Regions from separate parts of the Bradyrhizobium sp. USDA 4341 genome, predicted to be linked through region 1. Evidence: predicted binding sites of a transcription regulator. Region 1 holds the regulator's gene; each other region holds the start of a gene.
The links. Region 1 encodes PhoB, which activates phosphate uptake and scavenging genes when phosphate is short. Its sites were predicted from a motif close to TGTCATNNANCTGTCAT; they were not measured.
Positions count from the first base shown of each region.

Region 1 (6,050 bases):
GCATGATGGATTCACCGCCGAGCTGGCGCATGCCGACGTCGAACGACACCCTTGTGCGGGTCGACGGGCGTTCGAAGATCATCGCCAGCGTCTTGCCTTCGAGCGGCTTCCTGCCCTTCTCATGCGCCTTCAGCTTCGCCTTCATGGCGGCTCCGGCTTCGAGCATGTTGCGCAACTCGGCGAGCGGCAGCTCGTTGATATCGAGGAAGTGACGGACCGGCTTGCTCATTATCCAGCCGCCTTCTTCGGCTGCGGCGCCGATAGCACAGAGCAGGCGCGCTCGAGCGCAGTGATCGACTGGTCGATCTCGGCCTCGGTCACGATCAGGGGCGCCAGGAACCGCACCACATTGTCGCCGGCGCCGACGGTGAGCAGCTTCTCGTTGCGCAGCGCGGCGATCAGATCGCCCGACGGCACCACCGCCTTGACGCCGATCAACAGGCCCTCGCCGCGCACTTCCGACAGCACGCCGGGATAGCGGTCGACCACGGAAGCGAGCTTCTGCTTGAGCAGCAGCGACATCTTCTGCACGTGCTCGAAGAAGCCGGGCTTGAGCATGACGTCGAGCACGGCATTGGCGGCGGCGACCGCGAGCGGATTGCCGCCGAAGGTCGAGCCGTGCGAGCCCGGCGCCATGCCGGCCGCAGCCTGCGCGGTCGCCAGCACCGCGCCGATCGGGAATCCGCCGCCGAGCGCTTTCGCCAGCGACATCACGTCCGGCGTGACGCCGGTGCGCCTGTAGGCGAACAGCTCGCCGGTGCGGCCCATGCCGGTCTGCACCTCGTCGAAGGCGAGCAGCAGGCCATGCTCGTCACACAGCGCGCGCAGCGCCTTGAAGAACGCCTGCGGCGCCGAACGCACGCCGCCCTCGCCCTGCACCGGCTCGATCAGGATGCCGGCGGTGTGCGGGCCGATCGCCTTCTTCACCGCCTCGATGTCGCCGTGCGGCACCTGGTCGAAGCCGTCCATCGGCGGGCCGAAGCCCTCGAGGTATTTCGCCGAGCCGGTCGCAGCCAGCGTGCCCAGCGTGCGGCCATGGAAGGCGCCTTCGAAGGTGATGATCCGGTAGCGTTCGGGATGGCCCTTGGAGAAGTGGTGGTGGCGGACCAGCTTGATCACGCCCTCCATCGCTTCCGCGCCGGAATTGCAGAAGAACACGAAGTCGGCAAAGCTCTGCTCGCACAGCCGCGCGGCAAGCACCTCGCCGTCCGGGCTCTTGAACAGGTTCGACATGTGCCAGAGCTTGGTCGCCTGCTCCTGCAGCGCCTTGACCAGATGCGGGTGCGCATGCCCGAGCGCGTTCACCGCGACGCCCGAGGTGAAATCGAGATAGCGGTCGCCATTGGTTGCGATCAGCCAGGCGCCCTCGCCGCGCTCGAAGCCGAGATCGACCCGGGCGAAGACGGGGAGCAGATGCGACGAGGCGTTGGTCATGGCGTTCACTGCCGGTTTGAAGCCGTCAATCGCCGCGCGCCTTGACGCCTACGCAGCAACCGCCAGCTTCGGAAAACAAAACGGCCGCCTTTGCGGGCGGCACGTGCGGGTCATTCTATGCGGCGGCCGGTAAGTGTCAATCGCCAGGAGCCGGCCTTTGCCGGCCTTCCTGCAATGCGAAACCGGCGCAATCCGGAGCATTCCCGTGCGGTGGAAAAGCCTCATAGCAATGCTTAACTTTGTGGGAACATGTGGACGCACGGCCGCGGACTCTTGCGCCAGAGTCACGCCATATTGTAGCGTTTGGCCTGTCGGGTACGACATCTCGTGCGGCAGTACTGGACCCTCTAAGTAGCCTTCGTGTCTCGTGTAAACGTTCGGGCGCAACACCGTGCCCGGCGAGGGCTAAGGGATTCTGGCCGCAGGGATATTTGTCCAGATTGGCTCGCAGCGCCGCTCCGATGACTGGCCGGCGCCATGCGAAAGGAAGAATGCGATGACTGTATTGACCTGGTCCGACGATCGCGTCGAGCAGCTGAAGAAGCTCTGGGAATCCGGCCTCTCGGCCAGCCAGATCGCGGCGGAACTTGGCAATGTGACGCGAAACGCCGTGATCGGCAAAGTGCATCGGCTCGGCCTCTCCGGCCGCGCCAAGGCCCCCTCAACGGCCGCGCCGCGGCAGCGCAAGGCCCGCCCAGCCCAGCACATGATGCGGGTGGCGCGCCCGGTCTCGCGCGGCAACACCGCGCTTGCGCACGCCTTCGAGGTCGAGATGGAGCCCGATCCGATCTCCTTCGACAACGTGGTGCCGATGAGCCAGCGGCTGTCGCTGCTCGAACTCAACGAGGCCACCTGCCACTGGCCGGTCGGAGATCCCTCGAGCCCGGAATTCTTCTTCTGCGGCGGCAAGGCGCTCGCCGGCCTGCCCTATTGCGCGCATCACTCACGCGTCGCCTACCAGCCCGCCAACGATCGCCGCCGGCCGTCGGCGAAGCCACAGATCAAGTAGCACTCGGGAAACCAGCCTGGACTGCAAAAACAAATCCCCGCGAAAGCGGGGATTTTTTTGTGTGATCGTAGCCCGGATGGAGCGAAGCGAAATCCGGGGCGGTGCTTGAAGCGGAGAACGCACTACAAACCGGCGTCGTCCCGGCGAAACCCGGGACCCATAACCACGAATGGGTGTTGTTAGAAAGTCGTCTGGCCGCTTGCCCATTGCGACGGCCGCGGCGTATGGGTCCCGGCTCCCGTGCGCAATTGCGCACTAGGCCGGGACGACGGCGTGTTGCGGCCTATGACTACTGCACGGCCTTACGGCTGTGGCTCGGCCTTCGCGAAGCGGTCGTCGAGCGCATAGCCGGCGCCGCGCACGGTGCGGATCGGATCCTGCTCGCGGCCCGGATTGAGCAGCTTGCGCAGGCGGCCGATATGCACGTCGACGGTCCGCTCATCGATATAGATGTCGCGGCCCCAGACGCTGTCGAGCAGTTGCTCGCGGCTGAACACGCGGCCGGGATGCTCGAGGAAGAATTCGAGCAGCCGATACTCGGTCGGACCGAGATCGATCGGACGTCCCGAGCGCGCCACGCGGCGCTTCTCGCGGTCGAGCTCGATGTCGCCATAGGTCAGCACGGTCGCAAGCCGCTCCGGGCTCGCGCGGCGCAGCAGGCCCTTCACCCGTGCCAGCAATTCGGGCACCGAGAACGGCTTGACGATGTAGTCGTCGGCGCCGGTGGCAAGCCCGCGCACGCGCTCGCTCTCCTCGCCGCGCGCGGTCAGCATGATGATCGGAAGCTGCTTGGTCTCGGGCCGCGCCCGCAGGCGCCGGCACAGCTCGATGCCGGACAGGCCCGGCAGCATCCAGTCCAGTACCACGAGGTCGGGAACGCGCTCCTTCAGGCGGGTGTCGGCATCGTCGCCGCGCCCGACCGTTTCGACATCGTAGCCTTCCGCATCGAGGTTGTAGCGCAACAGTGTCGTCAGCGCTTCCTCGTCTTCGACTACCAGAATGCGTGCGCTCATCGGTTTAAGTTCTCTCTCTGTGATGATCCGTTGCCCAGACGCAAACCGAAACGCTTACTTTCCTGAGCATAATCCCCGCGGAAGCGACTTGTCGTGAAGACAATCCGGCTCCGCGCCTGCGGATCATGTCCTAGGTACCCGGCACCGTGGTGGCAAAGTTGGTCATGTCGCCCTTCGGGCGCTTGTCGGTGATCTGCTGGCCCTCGATCATATAGAACACGGTCTCGGCGATATTGGTGGCATGATCGCCGATCCGCTCGATGTTCTTGGCGCAGAACATCAGATGGATGCAGAACGAGATGTTGCGCGGATCCTCCATCATGTAGGTCAGCAGCTCGCGGAACAGCGAGGTGCAGATCGCATCGACCTCCTCGTCGCCCTTCCAGACGTTCATCGCCGCCGGCAGATCGTGCGCGGCATAGGCGTCGAGCACCGACTTGACCTGCGACAGCACGAGGTCGGTCATGTGCTCAAGGCCGCGGATCAGCTTTAGCGGCTGGAAATCGCTTTCCAGCGCCGCGACGCGCTTGCCCATGTTCTTGGCGAGGTCGCCGATCCGCTCGAGGTCGGTGGCCACGCGCATCGCGCTGACGATTTCGCGCAGGTCAATCGCCATCGGCTGGCGGCGGGCGATCGTCAGCACCGCGCGCTCTTCGATGACGCGCTGCAGATTGTCGATCTCGATGTCGGCGGCGACCACGCGCTTGCCGAGCGCGACGTCGCGACGGATCAGCGCGTCGACCGACTCGGTGATCATCCGCTCGACGAGGCCGCCCATCTCGGCGACCAGGCGGGTCAACTCCTGCAGGTCGCTGTCGAATGCCTTGGCGGTATGTTCAGAAGCCATCGCTTGTCTCCCTCATGATCCCGGGGATCATGATTTGGTGTCCTCAGTTTCGCACGATCCGATCGAAAAACCGGTGCCCACTTTTGCGGATCATGCGCTAGCCGAACCGGCCGGTGATGTAGTCCTGGGTGCGTCGATCGCTCGGCGAGGTGAATATCTTGTTGGTGTCGTCGAACTCGATCAGCTCACCGAGATACATGAAGGCGGTCTTGTCGGAGACGCGCGCCGCCTGCTGCATGTTGTGGGTGACGATCGCGATCGTATAGTCCTCGGAGAGTTCCTGGATCAGCTCCTCGACCTTGGCGGTCGAGATCGGATCGAGCGCCGAGCACGGCTCGTCGAACAGGATCACCTCGGGCCGCACCGCCACGGTGCGCGCGATGCACAGGCGCTGCTGCTGGCCGCCGGAGAGCGACAGGCCGGAGGCGTTCAGCTTATCCTTGACCTCGTTCCACAGCGCGCCGCCGCGCAGCGCCTTCTCGACCCGGTCGTCCATCTCGGACTTCGAGATCTTCTCGTAGAGGCGGATGCCGAAGGCGATGTTCTCGTAGATCGTCATCGGGAACGGCGTCGGCTTCTGGAACACCATGCCGACCCGCGCGCGGAGCAGATTGAGGTCGAGCTTGGGATCGAGAATGTTGGTCTGGTCCAGCATCAGCTGGCCGACCGCGCGCTGGCCCGGATAGAGATCATACATCCGGTTGAAGATGCGCAGCAGGGTCGACTTGCCGCAGCCCGACGGGCCGATGAACGCCGTGACGCGGTTGGTGCCGAGCGTCAGGTTGATGTTCTTCAGCGCGTGGTGCTCGCCGTAATAGAAGTTGAGGTTGCGCACCGTGACTTTCGGCGGCGCTTCCGGCAGCGGCACCTGGGGAACGTGGCTCGCGACGGTCGTGGAGACGGAAAGCTCGGTCATTTTGCGGCCCTTTCGGCACCAAGGATGCGCGCGCCGATATTCAGCGCGAGCACAGTGAAGGTGATGAGCAGCGCACCGCTCCACGCCAGCTCTTTCCAGTAGGCGTAGGGGCTCTGCACGAAGTTGTTGATGGTCACCGGCAGGTTGGCCATCGTCTTGGTCAGGTCCAGGCTGAAGAACTGGTTCGACAGCGCGGTGAACAGCAGCGGCGCGGTCTCGCCGGCGACACGGGCGGTCGCCAGCAGCACGCCGGTGATCAGACCCGACCGCGCAGCACGATAAGCGATCCGCTTGATCACCAGCGAACGCGGCAGGCCGAGCGCGGAGGCCGCCTCGCGCAGCGGATTGGGCACCAGCAGCAGCATGTCCTCGGTGGTGCGCAGCACGACCGGGATCACGATCACGGCGAGCGCGAGACTGCCTGCGATCGCCGAGAAGCCGCGCATCGGCACCACCACCGCGCCATAGATGAACAGGCCGATGATGATCGAAGGTGCGCTGAGCAGGATGTCGTTGATGAAGCGGATCACCGAGGTGAGCTTGTCGTGCTTGCCGTACTCGGCGAGGTAGGTGCCGGCGAACAGGCCGAGCGGCGCGCCGATGCCGACGCCGATCACCGTCATGATGACCGAGCCGACGATGGCGTTGAGCAGGCCGCCTTCGGTCGAGCCCGGTGGCGGCGTGTTCTGGGTGAACAGCTGCACGCTGAGGCCTGCAAGGCCGTTATAGACCAGCGTGAACAGGATCAGCGCCAGCCAGGTGACGCCGAACAGCGCCGCGCCGACACAGAGTGCGCGAATGACGATGTCGCTGCGGCGGCGGGATTTGTAG
Region 1 is NZ_JBSSGO010000002.1:6,313,669-6,319,718, reverse strand. Features, by position in the region: gene argF (ornithine carbamoyltransferase) at 1-229, opposite strand, end outside; gene ACVIGB_RS35960 (aspartate aminotransferase family protein) at 229-1,434, opposite strand; gene ACVIGB_RS35955 (GcrA family cell cycle regulator) at 1,931-2,443, shown strand; gene phoB (phosphate regulon transcriptional regulator PhoB) at 2,746-3,456, opposite strand; gene phoU (phosphate signaling complex protein PhoU) at 3,587-4,303, opposite strand; gene pstB (phosphate ABC transporter ATP-binding protein PstB) at 4,401-5,219, opposite strand; gene pstA (phosphate ABC transporter permease PstA) at 5,216-6,050, opposite strand, start outside.

Region 2 (6,050 bases), 3.3 Mb from region 1:
CAGCAGCAGCGGGTCGCGATTGCCCGCGCGCTGGTGCAGGAGCCGGACATCATTCTTGCCGACGAGCCGATCGCTTCGCTCGATCCGCGCAACACCAAGATCGTGATGGACGCGCTGCTGCGCATCAACAAGCATTTCGGCATCACGGTGCTCTGCAACCTGCACTCGCTCGACCTGGCGCGAACCTATTGCGATCGCCTGATCGGCATGGCGGCGGGTCGCGTGGTGTTCGACGGCGCCCCCGCAGCGCTGACCGACCATATTGCCCGCGAGCTCTACGACCTCGAGGCCAATGACGTCATGGGCGCGGCACCGCTGCCCGTGCCCGATGGCGCAACTGCTCCGGCGCTCGGCACCGCAGCCGCGGCCTGAGCGGCGCATTTTCGAAAAACAGGGCAACCGGGCATTTCGCCCGGCCAACAGGCGTAACTACCAAAGAGGGGTAATATGATCACTCGTCGCATCATTCTGGCCGGCGCCGCCGCGCTGGCATTCGCAGGATCGGCTTCGGCCGAGGACTGGAAGGCCAAGTATCCGGAGATCACCTTCGCGGTGATTCCCGCCGAAAACGGCTCCGGCGTCACCGAGCGCTACGGTCCGCTCACCGAGTATCTGTCCAAGGAACTCGGCATCAAGGTGACCCTGCGCGTCGCCAACGACTACGCTGCCGTCATCGAGGGCCAGCGCGCCGGTAACATCCACATCGGCTACTACGGCCCGGCGTCGTTCGCCCGCGCCCGCCTCACCGGCGTCAAGACCGACGCGTTCGTGATCGACGTCAATGCCGACGGTTCGAAGGGCTATTATTCGGTGTTCTACGTGCTCGCCAAGAGCCCGTACCAGAAGGTCGAAGACCTCAAGGGCAAGAATATCGGCCTGGTCGATCCCAACTCGACCTCCGGCAACAACATGCCGCGCTTCAAGCTGAACCAGATGGGGATCGATCCGGAGACCTATTTCTCCAAGGTCGTCTTCACCGGCAGCCACGAGAACGCCGTGCTGGCGCTGGCGCAGGGCACCGTCGACGTCGCCGCCAACTGGTGGAATGCCGACGACGATTCCAACCTGACCCGCATGCTCGCCAAGAACATGGTGAAGTCGAGCGACGGCACGCCGCTGAAGAAGGAAGACTTCCGCATCATCGTGAAGTCCGACCTGATCATCAACTCGCCCTACGCCTATCTCGAGAGTCTTCCCGACGACATGAAGGCGAAGATCAAGCAGGCCTTCCTCGACATGCCGACGAAGGATCCGGAAGCCTTCAAGAAGCTGTCCGACGGCAAGAACCGTCCGTGGCAGCCGGTCACCAACGCCGACTACGACAAGACCATCGAACTGATCAAGTTCGTCGACGCTCTGCGCAAGAAGGGCTCCTGATCGCACGTCGCCGCTGAATTGGGCCGGGTTTCGACAACCCGGCCCTTTTCGTTCACCCCTCGAGCAGACTGGCCCGCATCGATGGCGACCGCCATTTCCATCCTTCCCGCGCAGCAATTGGCGACGCTGAACGATGCCTATCGCAAGGCGGTCGCGCGCAAGCGGCTGAAGGCGACGGTGGCGGCCGCGGTGTTCTGCGCGGCGCTGTTTATCGCGGCGCTCGGCGCCGACGTGAACCTGCACACGTTCTTCACCTATTTCGGCAACTTCGTCAGCTATTTCGACCGCATCCTGACGCTGGATTCCGGTGCGCGGGTCTGGACCGATCCGGTGGAATGGTTCTGGGGCCTGAAGAAATGGTTGCGGCTGCTCGGTGAGACCCTCCTGATCAGCTATGTCGGCACCTTGACCGGTGCTGTGTTTGCCTTTGCGCTGAACTTCTTTGCCGCCCAGAACACCTCGCCGGGACCGTGGGTGCGCTTTACCGTCCGTCGCCTGCTCGAATTCGCCCGCACCGTGCCAGGCATCGTGTTCGCGCTGATCTTCGTGATCGCGTTCGGCCTCGGGCCGATGGCCGGCGTGCTGGCGATTGCGATCCACACCACCGGCGCGCTCGGCAAGCTGTTCGCCGAGATCGTCGAGAATGCCGACATGAAGCCGGTCGAGGGCATCCGCTCCACCGGCGCGAGCTGGCTGTCCTGCATGCGCTTTGCCATCCTGCCGCAGGTCTCGGCGGGCTACGCCAGCTATGCGCTGCTGCGCTTCGAGATCAATGTCCGCGAGGCGTCGGTGATGGGCTTCGTCGGCGCCGGCGGCATCGGCCAGGAGCTCGTGGTCGCGATCCGCAAGTTCTACTATTCCGACGTCAGCGCGATCCTCGTCACCATCATCGTCACCGTCTTCATCATCGACATCTCGACCGGCTGGCTGCGCGGCCGGCTGTTCGGCAAGGAGACCCGGCGATGAGCCAGCTGCCGAAGCCGGACACCGCGGACTTGCGTGCGAAATACCCCGGCGTGTTCGAACGCCCCGCGTCGGCGCGGCTGGCGATGCCGGCCACGATCGTGGCCGCGCTCGCGATCTTTGCATACGGCCTGGTCGATCTCGACTTCTCGCCGTCCAGGCTGATCTCGGGAATGAGCCAGCTCGGCTGGATCACCATGATGATGATCCCGCCGAACCCCGGCGCGTCGTTCCCGCTCTACATGCAGGCGCTCGGCGAGACGCTGTCGATCGCGCTGCTCGGCACCACGCTTGCGGCGCTCTTCGCGCTTCCGGTCAGCCTCTTGGCGGCGCGCAACATCATCCCCTCCAACCTGATCCGCTTTCCGGTGCGCCGCTTCCTGGATTCGATCCGCGGCGTCGACACGCTGATCTGGGCGCTGGTCTGGATCAACGTCGTCGGCCTCGGCCCGTTCGCCGGCGTGCTGGCCATCATGGTCTCCGACTTTGGCGCGTTCGGAAAGCTGTTCTCCGAGGCGATCGAGGCGGCGGACCGCAAGCAGGTCGAGGGCATCCGCGCCTCCGGCGGCAACGCGCTGCACGAAATCCGCTTCGGCCTGCTGCCGCAGGTGCTGCCGGTGATCGCCGGCCAGGTGCTCTACTTCATCGAATCGAACACCCGGTCGGCCACCATCATCGGCATCGTCGGCGCCGGCGGCATCGGGCTGCAGCTCGCCGAGCAGATCCGCGTGCTGGAATGGCAGAAGGTGTCGTTCCTGATCCTGATGATCCTGATCGCGGTCGCCGCGATCGATTTCATCTCGAGCAAGCTGCGCTTTGCCATCATCGGCCAACGGGCAGTGGTGTAGGAGGTCACCTCGCCCCGCGTTTGCGGGGAGCGGTCGGATTGCGCTCGGCGATGCGAAGCATCGTCCGGTGCAATCCGGGTGAGGGGTGTGTCCCCGTGCTCACATCTGTCGGATTCGCGGAGGCAGCTCCTCACCCCAACCCTCTCCCCGCAAGAGCGGGGCGAGGGAGCCGAGAGATCAGCTATTCTCGACCAGGAACTCCACGCGTTCGGCGGCAAAGCGCGAGCGCTTGGTCACCAGCGGGCGGTCCAGCATATCGACGTCGGTCGCGTCGACCACCAGCACTGGCCGGCCCAGCGGCAGATCGAGCCGTGCGGCGTCGGTCGCATCGGCAATCGCCGCGGTGATCCGGGTCGAGGCGCGGTGGTAATCCTTCACGCCGTAGTGCCCGAGCAGCTTCGTCATCGAGCGAACGTCGGCGAAGACGCTGCCGGCATCGGGAAAGCGCTCGGCCGACAGCCAGGTGGTGGAAACGCAGATCGGCGTCCGGTCCGCGAGCCGCACCGCCTCGATCCGGATCAGCGGCGCGCCGATCTTCAGGCCGAGCTCGCGCGCGATCTCGCGGTTGGCAACGTCGCTGCTCGCATCGATCAGCTGGCCGCGCGGCTCGTGGCCGCCGGCGCCGACGATCTCCGAAAATCGCGTGCGTGAACGCAGCGGATAGGCGAGGCGCTGGGCTTCGACATAGGTGCCGCTGCCGCGCTCGGCGCGCACCAGGCCGCGCTCCGCCAATGCGGCGAGCGCTCGCCGCACGGTGTGGCGGTTGACCCGGTAAGTGTCGGCGATCTCCATCTCGCCGGGCAGCTTTTCGCCCGCAGCAAAGCGGCCGTCGGCGATGCCGCGCTCGATGCCGTCAGCGACCTGCCGCCACAAGGCGACGCCGGAACTTTCCTGCATGCTCATGGCGCGGTGATACCAGAAATCTTCGATTTGTCACGAAACAGTCATGGCGCTCGGCTATCAAGTTGTCTATTATCATAGACAACTTGATGCAAGCAAGGTTGCCCATGAATTCGACCATGAATTCGACCGGACCGGACAGCAAACAGGCCCAGCGCAAGGCCGCGATGACGGTGCTGGCGCACTCCGCCGCGGCCGACATCGCAGGCAGGCTGGCGGCGATCGCGGTGCCCACGCATGAGAACCTGCGCGAGCCGGAAAATGGCCTCGTGATGATGCGCGGGCGGATCGGCGGTGACGGTGCGCCGTTCAACCTCGGCGAGGCGACGGTGTCGCGCGCGGCGGTGCGGCTTGCGACCGGCGAGGTCGGCTTCGGCTACACGCTCGGCCGCGATGCGCGGAAGGCGCAGATGATCGCGCTGTGCGACGCCATGGTGCAGTCGGCGGAATTGTCCGGCGAGGTGGAGGCCAAGGTGATCGCGCCGCTGCGTGTCGCGATGAATGCCGAACGCGCCCGCAAGGCCGCGGAGACCGCGGCGACGCGGGTTGATTTCTACACGATGGTGCGCGGTGAGGGATGATGCAATGACGACGATTGCCGAAATGCCCGCAGGGTTTGCCGACAAGGTGCTGTCGGCGCAATCTACGTTCCGCACCGTGATGGATGCGATGGCGCGCCCGGGCAGTGTGCAGCGCGTCGCGGCAAGCGTCGGAACGCCCGCCGGCATGATGCGCGGCGCGGCCGCGATCGCGCTGACACTGTTCGATCACGATACGCCGATCTGGCTCGATGCCGCGATGTCGGCGACGCCGGACGTCGCCCGCTGGCTGAAGTTTCACGCCGGCGCGCCGGTGGTTGCGGATTCCGTGATCGCGAGCTTTGCGCTGATCGGCGATGCGGCGAACCTGCCGGCGCTGGAGCGTTTCGCGTTCGGCAGCAGCGAATATCCTGACCGGTCGACCACGCTGATCCTGCAGGTCGACGGCCTGACGCAGGGGCCGGCCTTCGAGCTGAAGGGGCCCGGCATCGACGGCAGCGCGGTGTTGCAGGCGATGATCAAGCCGCGCGACCTGTTCCAGCGGCTGTCGATCAATGAAGCGCTGTTCCCGCGCGGCATCGACGTCGTGCTGGTCCATGACGACAAGATTGTCGCGATCCCGCGCACCACGCGGCTGATCGCAAGCGGAGTGTGAGCGATGTATGTAGCCGTCAAGGGAGGCGAGCGCGCCATCGAGAACGCTCATCGTCTGCTCGCGCATGAGCGGCGCGGCGATCGCGATGTGCCCGAGGTGACGCTGGCGCAGATCTCCGAGCAGCTCGCGCTCGGCGTCGACCGCGTGATGACCGAAGGCTCGCTCTACGACCGCGAGCTGGCGGCGCTCGCGATCAAGCAGGCGCGCGGCGACATGATCGAGGCGATCTTCCTGGTTCGCGCCTTTCGCGCCACGCTGCCGCGCTTCGGGGCCACCGAGCCGGTCAACACCGGCGCGATGCAGGTGCGGCGGCGCATCTCCTCGACCTTCAAGGACGTTCCGGGCGGCCAGATCCTGGGGCCGACCTTCGACTACACCCATCGCCTGCTCGATCCGCAGCTTGCGGAAGGTTTTGTGCCGGAACAGCCGATGACCGCGGAAGCCTCGCAGGCGGCAACGCCGCGGGTCACTGACATTCTCGGCCGCGACGGCTTGATCGAATCGTCGCCGCAGGCCGACGCCGATGCGCCGGTCGGTGACCTCACGCGCGAGCCGCTGAACTTCCCGGCCGATCGCGATCTGCGGCTGCAGAATCTGGCGCGTGGCGACGAGGGCTTTCTGCTCGCGCTCGGCTATTCGACGCAGCGCGGCTACGGCCGCAATCATCCCTTCGCCGGCGAGATCCGCTTCGGCGAGGTCGAGGTCGAATTCTCAGCCGAAGACGTCGGCTTCGCCGTGCCGCTCGGCTCGATCGAGCTCACCGAGTGC
Region 2 is NZ_JBSSGO010000002.1:3,038,964-3,045,013, reverse strand. Features, by position in the region: gene phnC (phosphonate ABC transporter ATP-binding protein) at 1-372, shown strand, start outside; gene phnD (phosphonate ABC transporter substrate-binding protein) at 448-1,377, shown strand; gene phnE (phosphonate ABC transporter, permease protein PhnE) at 1,459-2,343, shown strand; gene phnE (phosphonate ABC transporter, permease protein PhnE) at 2,340-3,188, shown strand; gene phnF (phosphonate metabolism transcriptional regulator PhnF) at 3,366-4,091, opposite strand; gene phnG (phosphonate C-P lyase system protein PhnG) at 4,208-4,669, shown strand; gene phnH (phosphonate C-P lyase system protein PhnH) at 4,674-5,282, shown strand; gene ACVIGB_RS20415 (carbon-phosphorus lyase complex subunit PhnI) at 5,286-6,050, shown strand, end outside.
Region 2: the regulator PhoB is predicted to act here: its motif matches at 4,120-4,136, upstream of phnF (phosphonate metabolism transcriptional regulator PhnF).

Region 3 (6,050 bases), 3.4 Mb from region 1:
CAAGCATCTGACGCCGGCGAACTGCGTGTTCGGCCGCGCCCGGGTCGACAGACGCACCGTGGTCGTGGTCGGCGACGATTTCACCGTGCGCGGCGGCTCGGCCGATGCATCGATTTCCGCCAAGCCGCTGATGGCGGAGGAGATGGCGCACGACTTCCGCCTGCCGATCATTCGGGTGATCGAGGGCTCCGGCGGCGGCGGCTCGGTGAAGACGATCGAGACCAGGGGCGCGGCCAATCTACCCGGTGGTGTCGGCGGCACGCGCTGGTACTGGTACACGACCGCCAATCTGGCGCGCGTGCCGGTGGTCGGCCTCGGGCTCGGCTCAGTCGCAGGCTTAGGTGCGGCGCGGCTGGCGGCCACGCATTACTCGGTGATGACCAAGAGCTCCGCGATGTTCGTCGCCGGCCCGCCGGTGGTGAAGCGCCTGGGTCAGGATCTGACCAAGCAGGAGCTCGGCGGCGCCGACATCCAGACCCGCGCCGGCGCGATCGACCAGGCCGTCGAGACGGAGGAGGAGGCGTTCGACTACGCGCGGCGCTTCCTGTCCTATCTGCCGGCGTCGGTCTACGATCTGCCGCCGACCATTCCCTGCACCGACGACCCGGAACGTGCCGAGGAGTCGCTGCTGAAGGCCGTGCCGCGCAATCGCAAGCAGGTCTACAAGATGCGGCCGATCATCGATGCGGTCGTCGACAAGGGCTCGTTCTTCGAGGTCGCCGCCAATTTCGGCCGACCTGTGATCACCGGACTGGCGCGGATCGAGGGCCGGGCGGTGCTGCTGCTCGCCAGCGATCCCTTCCACTATGGCGGCTCGTGGACCGCGGACGCCTGCCAGAAGGTGATCCGCTGGGTCGATTTCGCCGAGACCTTCCATTTGCCGGTGGTTTACCTGATGGACTGCCCCGGCTTCATGATCGGGCTCGAGGCGGAGAAGTCGGCGACCATCCGCCACGGCGTGCGGGCGATGGCGGCGGTCAACCAGAGCACGGTGCCCTGGTGCACCATCATCATCCGCAACGCGTTCGGCGTCGCCGGCGTGGTGCATCAGCCGGCCAACCGCTTCTCGATGCGCTACGCCTGGCCGTCGGCCTATTGGGGCTCGCTGCCGCTCGAGGGCGGCATCGAGGCTGCCTATCGCGCCGAGATCGATGCGGCCAGCGATCCCGCCGCCAAGCTGCGCGAGATCGAGGACCGCCTCAACAAGCTGCGCTCGCCGTTCCGCTCGGCCGAGAAGTTCTGGGTCGAGGAAGTGATCGATCCGCGCAAGACGCGCTCGCTGCTCTGCGAGTTCGCGCGTCTGGCCGAGCCGATCCGCAAGGCCGGGCCGCCGAGCAACATGTCGACGCGGCCGTAGGGCTGTCGCCGCGACCCCAACGTGTCATGCGCGGGCCTGACCCGCACATCCATCGTCCGCAGCAGCGGACGAGTGAGTCATTCGAAGCGAGATGGATTGCCGGGTCGAGCCCGGCAATGACGACCTCATCTACTCGGCTTCGCGATGCACGTCGTGGATCACGATGCCCATGCCGTTCTCGGGCATCTTGATCCATTCGCGCCGCTTCAGCGAGCGCTTGGTGTCCTCGTGTCCGCTCGCCCAGTGCTCGCGCATCGAGGTGCCGGAGAATTCGTGGTCCTTGGCGTCGCCCTCATAGGCCTTCTGCTGATAGATCAGCTGCAGCAGCGTGATCCCGGGCAGCCGGCTGTTCGCCTTCTTGAGCTGGTGTTCGTCTTCCGACAGATGGTCATCGGGAATCTTTGACAGCGCGTTGTGCAGGGCGGTGCGCAGATTGTAGGTCTTGCGGTAGACGTCGGTGTTATAGCGGGTGCGCGACGAATACATGATGTCCTTGTGCCGGGCCATCACGTCCTGGATGTCGCGCGGCAGCGCACCGCGCGCCGAGAACAGGTCGACCTGGAACACCAGCGAGTTGGCATTGTCCTCCTGGTCGAGCAGGTGCTGCAGCGGCGTGTTGGACACGATGCCGCCATCCCAGAAATGATCGGTCCCGACCTTTACCATCGGCAGCGCCGGCGGCAGTGCGCCGCTCGCCATGATGTGCTCGGGGATGATCTCGTCATGGGCATTGTCGAAGTAGATGAAGTTGCCGGAGAGCACGTTCACCGCGCCGACCGCAAAGCGCATCTTCTTGGAATTGATGCGGTCGAAATCGACCAGCTCAAGCAGCGAGTCCCGCAAGGGCGTGGTATCGTAATAGCTGGTGGCGGTGCGCGCGCCGGCCGGGCTGAGCCACGGATTGGTCTGATGCGGGATGAAGAAGCCCGGTTGTCCCAGCGTCGTCGTCAGCCATGAGCTGGTGAAGTTGCGCGCTTTACGGAAGATGTCGCCGTCCGGGGTGTACTGCCAGATTTTGCGGCCGGTGATGCGATCCCAGAATGTGTGCAGCCGCTCCAGCCGCTTGTCAGGGGGATTGCCGGCGATGATCGCCGAGTTGATCGCGCCGATCGAGACGCCGCAGACCCAGTCGGGTTCGATGTTGGATTCATGCAGCGCCTGATAGACGCCGGCCTGATAGGCGCCGAGCGCACCGCCGCCCTGCAGAACCAGGGCCACGCGATCGCATCCTTCGGGACGCCAGCCGGGCGTCGCGTGATCGATTTCGTCGACATGAGGGGTACGCGCGTCCATATCAGACACTCCAAAAATTGCGGCGAGAATTCAGGGTGCCGATGACGCCGTGATGACAAGTGCCGCGCTGGCGCACGGCGCATCCGCCATGCCTGCCTGCATGGTTAGCATTCGCCTCATCAGCGAAACGCGGGTCACGCAAGCGTAACCGCGGTCATGCCCGTGACGGAAATCCCTCATATCGCTGTCAATCTCGGCCGCTAGCCTCCGCGCAATATTTCCGAACAGGGGGTTATCGCGATGCGCAGGGAAGATCTGCTCAAGCTTCCGTCCATGCCGGCTGCCGGTCCGAGCTATCCTGCCGGACCCTACCGCTTCATCGATCGCGAATTCCTCGTCATCACTTACGAGACCGATCCGGAATTGATCCGCGCCGGCCTGCCTGAGCCGCTGGAGCCGGTCGAGCAGGCGATCGTGCATTACGAATGGATCAAGATGCCCGACAGCTCCGGCTTCGGCAGCTACACCGAGTCCGGCCTCGTGATCCCCGCGCGACTACACGGCGAGGAGGTCAATTTCGTCTGCCAGATGTATCTCGACGATGATCCGCCGATCGCGGCCGGCCGCGAGATCTGGGGGGTTCCGAAGAAATACGCCCATCCCAAGCTCGAGATCGTTAAGGACACGCTGACCGGTACGCTGGAATATGCCGGCCAGCTCGTCGCGATGGGCACGATGGGCTACAAGCACGAGAGCATGGCGGGCAATGGCGACATCACTCGCGCCACGCTGTCGAAGACGCAAGTCAATCTGAAGATGATCCCCGGCGTCGACGGTCATCTCGATATCTGCCAGCTCGTTGCGATCAACCTGACCGACATCGTCGTCAAGGGATCGTGGATCGGGCCAGGCCGCCTGCATCTCGTGCCGCACGTCAACGCACCAGTCGCGGATTTCCCGGTCAAGCGCGTGGTCGGCGCACATCACTATATCGCCGACCTGACGCTGCCGTTTGGTCGCGTCGCGCACGACTACAACAAGGAAGTCGCAGAGGCGGCGGCACCGACCGGACTCGCCGCAGAGTAGCACGCAGCGAAGCTCGATCAGGCCGCGACCGGTTTCGCCTCCGGCGCGACCTTGGGCTGCGGCCGCGAGATCGCCAGCACGCTCAGCGCGGCGATCACGCAAAGCGCCCCGGCGATGAAGAATGCCGGCAGATAGCTCGCATAGAGCGTGCGCGACAGCCCGGCGCCGAACGCGGCGGCGCCGGCGCCGAGCTGATGCCCGGCGAAGATCCAGCCGAACACCAGATTGGCGCGCTCGGCGCCGAAGCGCTGCGCGGTCAGGCGCACCGTCGGCGGCACGGTCGCGATCCAGTCGAGCCCGTAGAACATCGCAAACAGCGACAGGCCGTAGAAGGTGAAGTCGGAGTACGGCAGATACAGCAGCGACAGCCCGCGCAGGCCGTAGTACCAGAACAGCAGCCGGCGATTGTCGAAGCGGTCCGACAGCCAGCCCGAGATGATGGTGCCGAAGAAATCGAAGATGCCCATCGCGGCGAGCAGGCTCGCAGCCTGCACCTGCGGAATGCCGTAGTCGAGGCACATCGGGATCAGGTGGACCTGGACGAGGCCGTTGGTCGAGGCGCCGCAGACGAAGAAGGTCGCGAACAGGATCCAGAACACCGACGACTTCGAGGAGTCGCGCAGCGTGCCGAGCGCGGCCGCCATGATCGGTGCATTGGCCGGCGGCGGCGCGGGGAGCGGCGCGGTGCCCTCGTCGCCGAACGGGCGCAGGCCGACATCGCTCGGCCGGTCGCACATCACCATCAGCACGGCAAAGGCAGCGACGCCGAGCATGACGCAGACGAGGCCAAGCGCGACACGCCAGCCGTAACGCTCGGTGATGGTCGCGAGCAGCGGCAGGAAGGCGAGCTGCCCGGTGGCGACGCTCGCAGTGAGCATGCCGATCACGAGGCCGCGTCGTGCCACGAACCAGCGCGTCGCGATCGTCGCGCCGAGCACCAGCGCGGTCATGCCGGTGCCGATCCCGATCACGACGCCCCACAACAGGATGAGCTGCCAGACCTGCGTCATGGCGAGCGAGGCCAACAGTCCCGACACCACGATCAATTGCGCCGCCAGCGTCACGTTGCGCAGGCCGTAGCGGTTCATCAGCGCCGCGGCGAACGGCGCCATCAGCCCGAACAGGATGAAGCGGATCGACAGGGCGGAGGAGATCTCGGCGGTGGACCAGCCGAATTCCTTCTGCAGCGGCACGATGAAGACGCCGGGCGCGCCGACGGTGCCGGCCGAGATCAGCGCGGCCAGGAAGGTCACGGCAACCATCACCCAGCCGTAATGGATGTTGCGGCGGGCGAGGGTGGAAGCAAGCCAGTTCGAGATCATTGGGCCCTGGATGAAAAGCGATGAGGGTTTTATTCGTGATGCACAATATGCCACGAGGGAGCTATGGCTAAAATGCCAAAGTTCCCTCGTTTTCGGACTCGGCCGTGGGGCCGTTTTAAACTAGTGCGTGACCCGCTCGACCGCGATCGCGGTGGCTTCGCCGCCGCCGATGCACAAAGCGGCGACGCCGCGCTTCAGGTTCTGCGCCTCCAGCGCGTGCAGCAAGGTCACGATCAGCCGCGCGCCGGTGGCGCCGATCGGATGGCCGAGCGCACAGGCGCCGCCATTGATGTTCAGCCTGTCACGCGGAATGCCGAGATCGCGCTGCGCCGCCATCGCGACCACCGCGAACGCCTCGTTGATCTCGAACAGGTCGACATCGCCGACGCTCCAGCCGACCTTGTCGAGCAGCTTTCTGATCGCCGGGATCGGCGCGGTGGTGAACCATTGCGGCTCCTGGCTGTGGGTGGCGTGGCCCTTGATCTCGGCCAGCACCGGCAGGCCGTCGCGGTCGGCGAGCGAACGTCGCGCCAGGATCAGCGCCGCGGCGCCGTCGGCATTGGCCGAGGAGGCGGCCGGCGTGATCGTGCCATTGGCGCGGAACGCCGGCTTCAGGCCGGGGATCTTTGCCGGATCGACCTTCAGCGGGTGCTCGTCATTGGCGATGACGCGCGGACCGGCCTTCTCGGTGAGCGTGATCGGCGCGATCTCGGCTTTGAAGGCGCCGCCCTCGACCGCCTTGCGGGCGCGGCTCAGCGTCTCCATCGCATAGGTGTCCTGGTCGGCGCGGGTGAACTGATAGGCCTCCGCGGTCGCCTCGCCGAAATCGCCCATCGAGCGGCCGGTCTCGTAGGCGTCCTCGAGCCCGTCCATCATCATGTGGTCGATGATGCGGTCATGGCCGGCACGATAGCCGCCGCGGGCCTTTTGCAGCAGATAGGGCGCGTTGCTCATGCTCTCCATGCCGCCGGACAGCACGATCTCGGCCGAGCCGGCCTTGATGATGTCGTGGGCCAGCATGGTCGCCTTCATGCCGGAACCGCAGACCTTGT
Region 3 is NZ_JBSSGO010000002.1:9,713,657-9,719,706, forward strand. Features, by position in the region: gene ACVIGB_RS50930 (acyl-CoA carboxylase subunit beta) at 1-1,357, shown strand, start outside; gene ACVIGB_RS50935 (patatin-like phospholipase family protein) at 1,487-2,650, opposite strand; gene ACVIGB_RS50940 (acetoacetate decarboxylase) at 2,891-3,676, shown strand; gene ACVIGB_RS50945 (MFS transporter) at 3,694-4,998, opposite strand; gene ACVIGB_RS50950 (acetyl-CoA C-acyltransferase) at 5,119-6,050, opposite strand, start outside.
Region 3: the regulator PhoB is predicted to act here: its motif matches at 2,692-2,708, upstream of ACVIGB_RS50940 (acetoacetate decarboxylase).